DNA from 3 places in the Paraburkholderia sp. EG286A genome. Region 2 is predicted to be linked to each of the others. Evidence: riboswitches for the same ligand, from Rfam matches in the RefSeq annotation. Region 2 holds a riboswitch; each other region holds the start of a gene.
What was found. Region 2 has a riboswitch for cobalamin ahead of AB4Y35_RS19540 (porin). Riboswitches for the same ligand answer to the same signal wherever they lie in the genome.
Positions count from the first base shown of each region.

Region 1 (3,269 bases), on a different contig from region 2:
GGCTTCGGCGCCGGGCGGCAGCAGGGCGGCGAGGCGCTGGGCGTCGGCTTTCGTGTCCGCGCGGCTTTTTGCGCATCCCGTCGAGCCGGTGCACGCGATCAGGCGCGCGAGCGGGTTGGCGCGCGAGACGATGAGACCGAGCGCGTGCAGGCGTTCGAGCGCAGCGGGCACGGCGTGCGCGGGCACGTTCGGCAGCAGCACGCCTTGCCATGGCGTCACGCGCAGCGTCGCATCGCCCGAGTCTTCCGCGAGCGCGGCGAGTGCGTGCAGCGTTGGCGCGTCGATACGGCCGAGCGCGGGCTGCGTGCCCACGTAGCCGCGGCCGTCGGCGTGCAGCGCGTGCGCGCCGAGGCGCAGGTCGGCGGGACTCGCCGCGCGGCGCCACGCGTGCAGCGTGGCGTCGTCACGCATCAGCGTGCATTCGCCATGCTGTTGCGCGCGCTGAAGCAGCGCGTCGAGCGAGTGAGCGGCCAGCACGTCGCGCATGCGTGTGGCGTCCGCGCCCGCGAGATCGAGGAACGCATGCAGCAGCGCGCGCATCGATGGGCAAACGTCTTCGGCGCCAAGCGTGCCGACTGGCTGCGCCGTGGGGCAACCCGCGAGGCCCAGCGCGAAGCGCACCGTTGCGCCATGCGGCAGCGCGGCGAGCCAGATGTCGTGCGGATGCTCGAGCATCGCCACACGCTCGCCGCCGTCCAGTTGCAGCGCGAACTTGGGCGAGAGCGCGGCGAAGCGTGGCTCGCGCCGCATCATGTCGATGAGCGCGGCGGCGAGTTCCGTCGTGTCGCACAACGCGTCAGGATCGAGGCCCGCGAGCGGGCTCAGCATCACGTTGCGCAATTCGTCGGCGGCGCAAGCACGCTCGATCGGGCTCGCGGCGTCGATGCCGGTAGGGCCGAGGCCTGCGTCGATCAGCGCGGCGCTCAATGCCGCTTCCTCGCCGGCGCGCACGCCGCGAATCTGCACGTTCGCGCGATTGGTCAGTTCGAGTACGCCGTTCGCGTGTGTCGACGCTGCGTCGGCGAGGGCCCGCGCACGCGCGGCGCTCAGCACGCCGCCAGGCAGACGGATGCGGCACAGGCCGCCGTCGCGCGCCGCGACCACGCGCACGAGCCCCGGGCACGCCGAGGGGCGGAGCACGGCTAATGCGGCAATGGGCGAGACGGGCTTCGTTGCGTGTTTCAAGGCATTATCGGGTAAGCATCACGCTGGAGCGGCGCGTTGCCCGCACGGCAGGCGGGAAACGGCAGCGATATCGGTACACCCCGCCCGATATGGGTTCGCGCGAACAGTCGGCCGGCAGGTCTCCTGGCTCGCAGGTCGTGAACCGCATCGGCCTTCCCGGTAAAACCAGTGGCTCGGGTGGATGCGGTCTCGCTGCTCACAGTCGCGGGGGCGGCCACAGCTTGCTGTGTTCCCTGATTGCGATCCGGAGTTAGCGCTTCAGCGCTTACTCCGGTCCCATGCAAAGCTGCGATCCGGAGTTAGCGCTTCAGCGCTGACTCTGGTCTCACGCAAAGTTGCCTTAACGGCGCCGGCGGACACGGTATTATGCCCGTTTTCGCGCGTGCTCCGCCCCACGATCGGGCTGCGGGCCCGTGGCGGCATAGAGAAACAGGCAACGGCGGGAGAGCGAATGCAGGGCAAGCAGGCATGGCTGACGGTGGTGGGCATCGGCGACGACGGCTACGCGGGGCTCGGGCGCGACGCGCGGCGCGCGCTGTTCGACGCGGCCATCGTGACGGGTGGCGAGCGCCATCTGGCGATGCTGCCCTCGCGCGTGCGTGCACGGCGCGAAGCGTGGCCCCAGCCGTTCAGCGTGGAGGCGCTGCTTGCGTACCGCGAGGCGAATGCGTCCGTCTGCGTGCTCGCGAGCGGCGACCCCATGCTGTTCGGCGTAGGCGCGACGCTCGCGCGCCGCGTGGCGCCAGGTGAAATGCGCGTGCTGCCCGCGCCGTCGTCGCTCTCGCTCGCGGCGGCGCGCATGGGGTGGGCGTTGCAGGATACGGCGATGGTCTCGCTCGTCGGCCGTCCGCTCGATGCGCTGCGCCGCCATCTCTACGCGCGCTCGCGCGTGCTCGCGTTGAGCGCGGACGGCCGCACACCCGCGGCGCTCGCCGCGCTGCTCGCCGAAGCGGGCTTCGGCGCCACGCGTCTTGCGGTGTTCGAGCATCTCGGGGGCCCGCTCGAACGCCGCATCGAAGGCCGCGCCGACGCGTGGCACGTCGAACAAGCCGCGGCGCTCAATCTGGTCGCGTTCGAATGCGAAAGCGATAGTGCGCAGACGCCCGCGCGCGGCTGGACGCTCACGCCCGGCCTTCCCGACGACGCCTTTCGCCACGACGGTCAGATCACGAAGCGCGACGTGCGCGCGCTCACGCTCGCGCGTCTCGCGCCGACGCCCGGCGCGCTGCTGTGGGACGTGGGCGCGGGCAGCGGCTCGATCGGCATCGAGTGGATGCGCTCGCACGCCGCCTGCCGCGCGATCGCGATCGAGGCGCACGCCGAGCGTCAACGCTTCATCGAGCACAATCGCGCGGCGTTGGGCGTGCCGGGTTTGCAACTCGTCGCGGGCCGCGCGCCCGAAGCGCTCGCAGGACTCGCCGCGCCCGACGCGGTCTTCATCGGCGGCGGCGTGACCGTACCCGGCGTGCTGGACGCGTGCTGGGCGGCGCTCGCGAGCGGCGGCCGACTCGTCGCGAACGCGGTGACGTTGCAGAGCGAAGCGGCACTCGTGGCATGGCGCGCGCAGCACGGCGGCACGCTCACGCGCATCGGCATCGGCGAGGCGCAACCGCTGGGCGGCTTCGACACCTGGCGTCAGGCCTTGCCCGTCACGCTTTACGAGGCCGTCAAGCCATGACGGCGCGCATCCTGCTGCTCGGCGGCACCGGCGATGCGCTGGCGATCGCGCGCACGCTCGGCCCGCAGCACGTGTACTCGCTCGCGGGCCTTGGCCGCGTGCCCGCCGATCTCGCCTGCGCGGTGCGAGTGGGCGGCTTTGGCGGGGCAGAAGGGCTCGCGCGCTTTCTCGCCCACGAAAACATCGCACTCGTCTTCGACGCCACGCATCCCTATGCCGCGCAGATCAGCGCCAACGCGGCGCGCGCATGCGTGGCGGCAGACGTGCCGTACTGGGCGCTGCGGCGTGCGCCGTGGCAGCCGCAGCCCGGCGACGACTGGCGCATGGTGAGCGGCTGGGCCGGGGTAGTCGAGGCGATTGCGCCGTTCGCGCGCCCGCTCTTCACGCTCGGGCGCGAGCCGCTCGC
Region 1 covers NZ_JBFRCB010000006.1:498,407-501,675, reverse strand. Annotated here, with positions in the region: gene cobG (precorrin-3B synthase) at 1-1,185, opposite strand, end outside; cobalamin riboswitch at 1,281-1,469, opposite strand; gene cbiE (precorrin-6y C5,15-methyltransferase (decarboxylating) subunit CbiE) at 1,637-2,863, shown strand; gene AB4Y35_RS29295 (cobalt-precorrin-6A reductase) at 2,860-3,269, shown strand, end outside.
Region 1: another riboswitch for cobalamin. It lies ahead of cobG (precorrin-3B synthase); the one in region 2 lies ahead of AB4Y35_RS19540 (porin).

Region 2 (3,269 bases):
AACGGTCACGGTGGATGGTTTCAAGGCCACGCCCGTTTATTCTTCGACCGGCGTTTCGGTGAAGCTCTCGGCCTCGTGATGTAGTCACTCAGCAAAGCGGCCCCGAATCGCGATGGTTCGGGGCCGCTTTGCGTGTGAATCAGAAGCGATGCCGGATGCCCGCCGCCACGAGCACCTGGTTGCGGCCGCCCGACGGGTCGCAGGTGTTGATCATCGCAAACGCACCGGACGACGCGCGCTGATAGACGGCCTCGGTATACACGTCCGTGCGTTTCGACAGCTGATAGTCGGCCTGCAGCGCACCTTGATGCCAATGTGCGGAGGTCGCGCCCGTATAGGCATACATGCCCGCCAGCGAGAACGCGGGCGTCACCTGCCAAAGCGCATTCACTTCGTAGTTGCTGAAGGCGATCGACGGCAGCGGCACGCCGCCATCGGCCTCGCTCACACCCGTATGAATGGAACGTGACCAGGCTGCGCCGAGCGTCACGTCGCCGAGCGCGTAGCTCATGCCCGCGCCAATGGTGTCTTCGCGCTGCACCGCGACCTCAGTCGGCACGAGGCCCGCACCCGGCAGCACCGACGTGTCGTACGCACCCACCGAAGAGGCGCCGCGTCCGTCGATGTGCATCCAAGCCACGCCGGCGCTGAACGGGCCGCCCTCGTAATGCGCGCCGAAACCGTAGGCGCGGTTCTGCGCAAAGCGCCCCGCCGCGTTCGAAAACGCGTACATCGCGCCGGCGCTGAAACCGCCGTATGTGGCGCTCGCGAACTTCACGGCGTTCGAGGCGAGCCACGAATTGTTGGCGTTGTCGTTGTCGAACGGGTGCGCGAATGCCGTGCCGCCCGCACCGCCCGTCAGCGTAAACGGGGCGAAGTAGTCGTGCATCGTGTCGTACTGACGGCCCAGCGTGATCGTGCCAAATCGTTCGGATTGCAGACCAACATAGAACGGATGGTCGTTGAAGGCTTCGCCGGAGGTGACCGAGAAACCGCGCTCGAGGCGAAAGATCGCAGCGTTGCCGCCGCCGAGATCCTCGCTGCCCTGCAGGCCCCAAAAACTGCCGTCGATCAGGCCCGAGCCTGCGCGATACTGGCTGCGGCCCGCAACGTCGCTGACATAGTCGACGCTAGCGTCGATCTCACCGTACAACGTGACCTGCTGCGCCGAGGCGCCGGCGCCTGTGAATGCCAACGCCGCCCCGCCGAGGGCGGCCAGAATGTGCTTGTTCATGAGTCTTCTTGTTTGTGCTTGTAAAGAATGCATGGACGAGCGCCGTCAGCCCTCGCTTGTTGCGGCGAGGTGCCCCGACGTCGTCGTTAATCTGTCAATTTCCAGCGTGCTTTTGAACAGCGAACGCCTGGTGGCCCGTGAGCGGTCTACGCCGCATCGGGGCCGGTGGTGGCGGCCGGATTGGCCCGCTTTTCCAAGGTAGGAGGGTGTGCATTGACGGCTCCTTGGGTTACGCGCCCGGGAATGAGTCGTGAAATAAACGTAGCGAGGTCTGACTTCTGGCTCGATTGACAGCCAGTCACAGTGGCGCGACCGCGCCGGATTCTCACCGGCTTCCCTGCTGCGTTTCGCTCGTGCAGCGCCTACGCGCGAAAAACAGCTGCAAGGATAGCGTAAGTTGCGGGAGCGGCCAAACCGGGTGTTTTCGCCACACGACACACGTCAAAGGTTGACGCGGCGAATGCGCGGCCATTACCCTTGCGCGCTGATGGTTCCCGGCGACGGGATCAAAAGGGAACGCAGTGCAAGACTGCGGCTGCCCCCGCAACTGTTAGCGGCGAGTCCATGCCAGAGCGTGCCACTGGGAAACCGGGAAGGCCGGCAACGGACGTCGACCCGCGAGCCAGGAGACCTGCCATCAGCCGAGTCCAGCAGCCGCAGCGGGCGGGGATCCCCAATGCGCAAAAGCACCGCCCACGCGGCGATCGCCCGTTGCACGGACAGCCCGTTTTTCAGGAGCTGTTTCCAGCCACCGCATCATGAAGTTTCGCCAATTCGTTTTGACTTCCGCCGCGCTCGCCTGTGCGTGGCAATCCGCGCATGCCGCGGACGCATCGCCCACCCAGACACAGCAGCAAGCCGGCGACGGCACCACGCTGCCCAATATCCTCGTCGTGGGCGACGCGCAGCATCTGCCGCAATCGTTCGACCAGCGCTACGCAAGCACCCAGGTGCTCACGCGCGAGGACCTCGACCGCGTCTCCCCCGCCGACCCCAGCATCGCGCAGGCGCTCGCCACGCTGCCCGGCGTCACCGTCTCGCAGACCGGCGGGCCGGGGTCGTACACGGGGGTGAGCATCCGCGGGTCGTCGGCCGACCAGGTGGCCGTGTTCATCGACGGCATACGCATAGGCTCCGTCACCACGGGCACGGCCGAATGGGCCGATCTGGCGACCGCCTCGTTCGACCGCGTCGAAGTGATCTCGGGCCCCGCAGCCGCCTCGTTCGGCGCGGATGCCGTGGGCGGCGTCGTGCAGCTCTTCACGCGTCATGCGTCGAACCAGCCGAACCAGACCACCGTCTCGTTCGGCGGCGGCTCGAACAAGACCTTCGACACGCAGGTGCGCACCTCGGGCACGATCGGCTCGACCGGGCCGCTTTCCGCACTGAGCGGCCTCACCTACTCGCTGGGCCTGCACGACTACAACACGGCGGGCATCGACGCGACCCAGCCCTGGGCCTACGGCCACGAAGACGGCCGCAACGCGTACCACGCGCAGAACCTGGACGCGCGCCTTGGCTACGCGCACGACAACTGGTCGATCTCGACCTTCGCGCTCTACCACCGCTCCGATCTCTCGTACGACAACGCGGGGGGCAACGACCGCCAGCGCGACAACCAGCTCACGACCGGCCTCGCGTTCCACCTCGACATCACGCCGACCACGCAGTTCGACCAGTCGGTGGGCTACGCGACGGACCGTCAGTTCCTCTATTCGAACGACCCGACGATCCCGACCGACGAGATCGACTCGACGCGCTTTTCCACCTCCACGTCGATCACGCATCAGGAAAGAGGCCACACGCTCTTCGGCATGCCGCTCGACGGCGAGACCAAGCTCGCCTACGACTACACGCGCGAGATGGCGTTCCTGCCCGTGGATGTGCCGGGCGGCCTGCCCGCGCGCAACGATTCGGCCGTGTCGATGCATCAGTCCACCACGCTCGGGCCCGTCACGCTGTTTCTGGCGGGGCGGCACGAGATCGTGCAGGGGCAATCGGTGAATACGGGCAACGTCGCACTGTCGTGGGCGAT
Region 2 covers NZ_JBFRCB010000004.1:150,393-153,661, forward strand. Annotated here, with positions in the region: gene AB4Y35_RS19535 (phosphatase PAP2 family protein) at 1-79, shown strand, start outside; gene AB4Y35_RS19540 (porin) at 140-1,234, opposite strand; cobalamin riboswitch at 1,481-1,615, opposite strand; cobalamin riboswitch at 1,706-1,888, shown strand; gene AB4Y35_RS19545 (TonB-dependent receptor) at 1,993-3,269, shown strand, end outside.

Region 3 (3,269 bases), on a different contig from region 2:
GCGCCGCTCGCGCGGGCGAGGATCATCGGGTCGAGAAAATCCGGCCCGGTCTTGAAGACGCGCACGCGCCGGCCCGCGCGCCGGTGCAGGCGCGCGAGGCCGGCCGTGAGCGTGGTCTTGCCCTGGCCCGAAGCGGGCGCGCTGATGAAGAGCGCGGGGCAGGCAACCGTTGCGCTCATGCGCTTAGAACTCCACGCCCTTTTGCGCTTTCACGCCTTGCTCGCGATACGGATGCTTCACGAGGCGCATTTCCGTGACGAGGTCGGCCGCTTCGATCAGCGCGTCGGGCGCATGGCGGCCCGTCACGACCACGTGCACGTGCGGCGCGCGCGACGCGATCACACCGAGCACTTCGTCGAGCGGCAGATACTCGTATTTGAGCACCGTGTTGAGTTCGTCGAGGATCACCATGGCGTAGTCGCCGCTCTCGATCATGCGCTTCGCTTCGTCCCAACCCTTGCGCGCGGTGGCGATGTCGCCGTCGCGATTCTGCGTGTTCCAGGTGTAGCCGTCGCCCATCGTCACGAAATCGCAGTGCGCAACGCTGCCGAGAAAGTCGCGTTCGGCCGTGTGCAGCGCGCCCTTGATGAACTGCACGACGCCGAGCTTCATGCCGTGGCCGAGCATGCGCACCGCCATGCCGAACGCGGCCGTGCTCTTGCCCTTGCCGTTGCCGGTGTTGACGATCAACAGGCCCTTTTCGTGCGTCGCGGCGGCCTGCTTCTTCTCGTGGCCCTCGCGGCGGCGTTGCGTCATGCGTTGGTGCGATTCGGGATCGGTTTTCATCATCGGGAGTGGGTTGATTGCGGCGCTTTCGCGTCCGCGTTTGCGGGGTCTTGCAGAAAGCCTGCGATTGCGACCGTCACGCCGTCGAGCGCCAGCTTGCCGCGCACGAGCGGAGCGCCGCCCGCCGCGAGACGCGCGCAGGGCTCGCACACGCCGTCCACGCCGAACTGCGCCTGCGCGGCGGCGGAGGGCGGCGCCGGTGTCGGCGTCGCGGCGAGTTGCTCCCGCGTGTACGTCTGCAGCGGCAGCGCGTGTGCCGCGCAAAACGCTTGCAAGGCGGGTTCGCCGGCTTTGGCGTCGAGCGTCGCCACGGCCGTTACGCCGTCGAGCGGCCACGCGCCGAGCGCGGCGCGCACTGCGGCTTCGACCTGCGCGAGCGTCACGCCGCGCCGGCAGCCGATGCCGAGCGCAAGCGGCGGCACGCGCTGCGCGGGCTCCGGCGTGGCTTCGAATGAGGCTGCGCGCGAGGCGCGATGTTCGGCAGGATTCACGGCGAGAGCGTCGATCGAAGGCGTGACCGCAGTGGCAAAACGAGCAAAAGCGTCGCGTTCCAGCAGGCGCCGGATGCGCGCTACGATAGCACACGCTTTTGCGGCTTCCCACGCCTTCCTTGACGCGCAGGCCCCCCGCGCCTACACTCGCACGCACTCTGGTGCTCGCGCGCGCGATTCATAATGCACGCGCAGTTAAACGGGAATCAGGGAGCCATCCCGCCTCGGGCATGGCCAACCTGAACTGCACCCGCAACGGTACAACGAGCGCGGCGTTCGCACGAATGCCGCAAACCGCTTCCATGCTTTACGCAGTCCACGCCACTGTGCAAGCCGGCCGCAAGGCCGCTCGCGCGGGAAGGCGAAGCGGTGTTTCGTCAGTCCGGATACCGGCCAGATACGTGGGATTCGCGCTGCGGGGATGCGGTGCCGGGTCCGTGATTTTCATGCGTCAGCCGGGCGAGGCCCGGGTGCGTTTCTGGCCGTTCGTCCCCTGCAGGTTGTTGAATCGTTGCGCGTGACAGCGTTTCCATGGATGCGCGCGTGTCCGCAACGCAGCACCCGCACGAACGGCAGGCGCGACGCACCATGCCCCTCGATACGGCCTGGCGCCGAAGGAGCACTTCATGCAAATGCGCAAGATTCCGGTCACGATCGTGACGGGCTTTCTCGGCAGCGGTAAAACCACACTGCTGCGTCACATTCTTCAGCACGCGGGCGGCCTGCGCGTCGCGGTCATCGTCAACGAATTCGGCGAACTCGGTATCGACGGCGAGATTCTGCGTGGCTGTGGCATCGGCTGTGACGAGAACGGCAACGAAACCGAAGGCCAGCTCTACGAACTCGCGAACGGTTGCCTCTGCTGCACCGTGCAGGAAGAGTTCTTCCCCGTGATGGAGAAACTGCTCGAACGCCGCGGCGATGTCGATCACGTGCTGATCGAAACCTCGGGTCTCGCGCTGCCCAAGCCGCTCGTGCAGGCGTTCAACTGGCCGTCGATCCGCAACGCGTTCACCGTCGATGCGGTCGTGACCGTGGTGGACGGCCCCGCCGCCGCGAGCGGCCAGTTCGCCGAAAATCCGCAGGCCGTGGACGCGCAGCGCCGCGCCGACCCGAATCTCGATCACGAATCGCCGCTGCATGAGCTGTTCGAAGACCAGCTTTCGGCCGCCGACCTCGTCATTCTCAACAAGACCGATCTGCTGGACGTTGCGGGCCAGGACGCGCTCATCGCCGAGCTGCGCGAAGAGCTGCCGCCGCAGGTGAAGATCGTGCGCGCGCAGCACGGCAAGCTCGATCTGCATACGCTGCTTGGGCTCGAGGCGGCCTCCGAGGAGAGCATTCATCTGCGCCACGACCATCATGGTTCCGCCGACGATCCCGATCATCACCACGACGAGTTCGATTCGGTCGTGGTGTCGGGCAATGCGGCTTCGCGCGAGACCGTGATCGAGGCGCTGCAGCAACTCGTCGATGCGCACACGATCTATCGCGTGAAGGGCTTTGCCGCGTTGCCGGGCGCGCCCATGCGCCTCGTGATTCAAGGCGTGGGCCGCCGCTTCGACAGCTATTTCGACCGCCGCTGGAACGCACAGGAAAGCGCGGCGCAGCCGCTGGCGAGCCGCTTCGTGCTGATCGGCGAAGACCTCGATGGCGCGACGCTGCAAGCGGCCTTCGATACCGCATTGGCGAACCTGCAGACCGCGGGCGCGAAGTGAACGCGCCGAGCTAGACGAGGCAGTCCCATGCATTTGCTGCGCACCACGCCAGGCGGTTTCGTCGACGACACGCAAGGCGTTATCCGGATCGACCAGCAGCCCGCCGAGATCGTCGTGCTCAGTTCGGCGGACACGACGCTCGCGCTGCTCGCGAGCGTCGTGCCGCGCCTGCCCGCGGGCTTTCCGAGCGTGCGGCTCGCGAACGTCACGTATTTGCGCCAGCCCGCGTCGGTGGACTTCTACGTCGAAGACGTCCTGCAGCACGCGCGCGTGG
Region 3 covers NZ_JBFRCB010000006.1:512,928-516,196, reverse strand. Annotated here, with positions in the region: gene AB4Y35_RS29365 (cobyrinate a,c-diamide synthase) at 1-179, opposite strand, end outside; gene cobO (cob(I)yrinic acid a,c-diamide adenosyltransferase) at 184-786, opposite strand; gene AB4Y35_RS29355 (cobalamin biosynthesis protein) at 786-1,208, opposite strand; cobalamin riboswitch at 1,420-1,690, shown strand; gene cobW (cobalamin biosynthesis protein CobW) at 1,904-2,995, shown strand; gene cobN (cobaltochelatase subunit CobN) at 3,023-3,269, shown strand, end outside.
Region 3: another riboswitch for cobalamin. It lies ahead of cobW (cobalamin biosynthesis protein CobW); the one in region 2 lies ahead of AB4Y35_RS19540 (porin).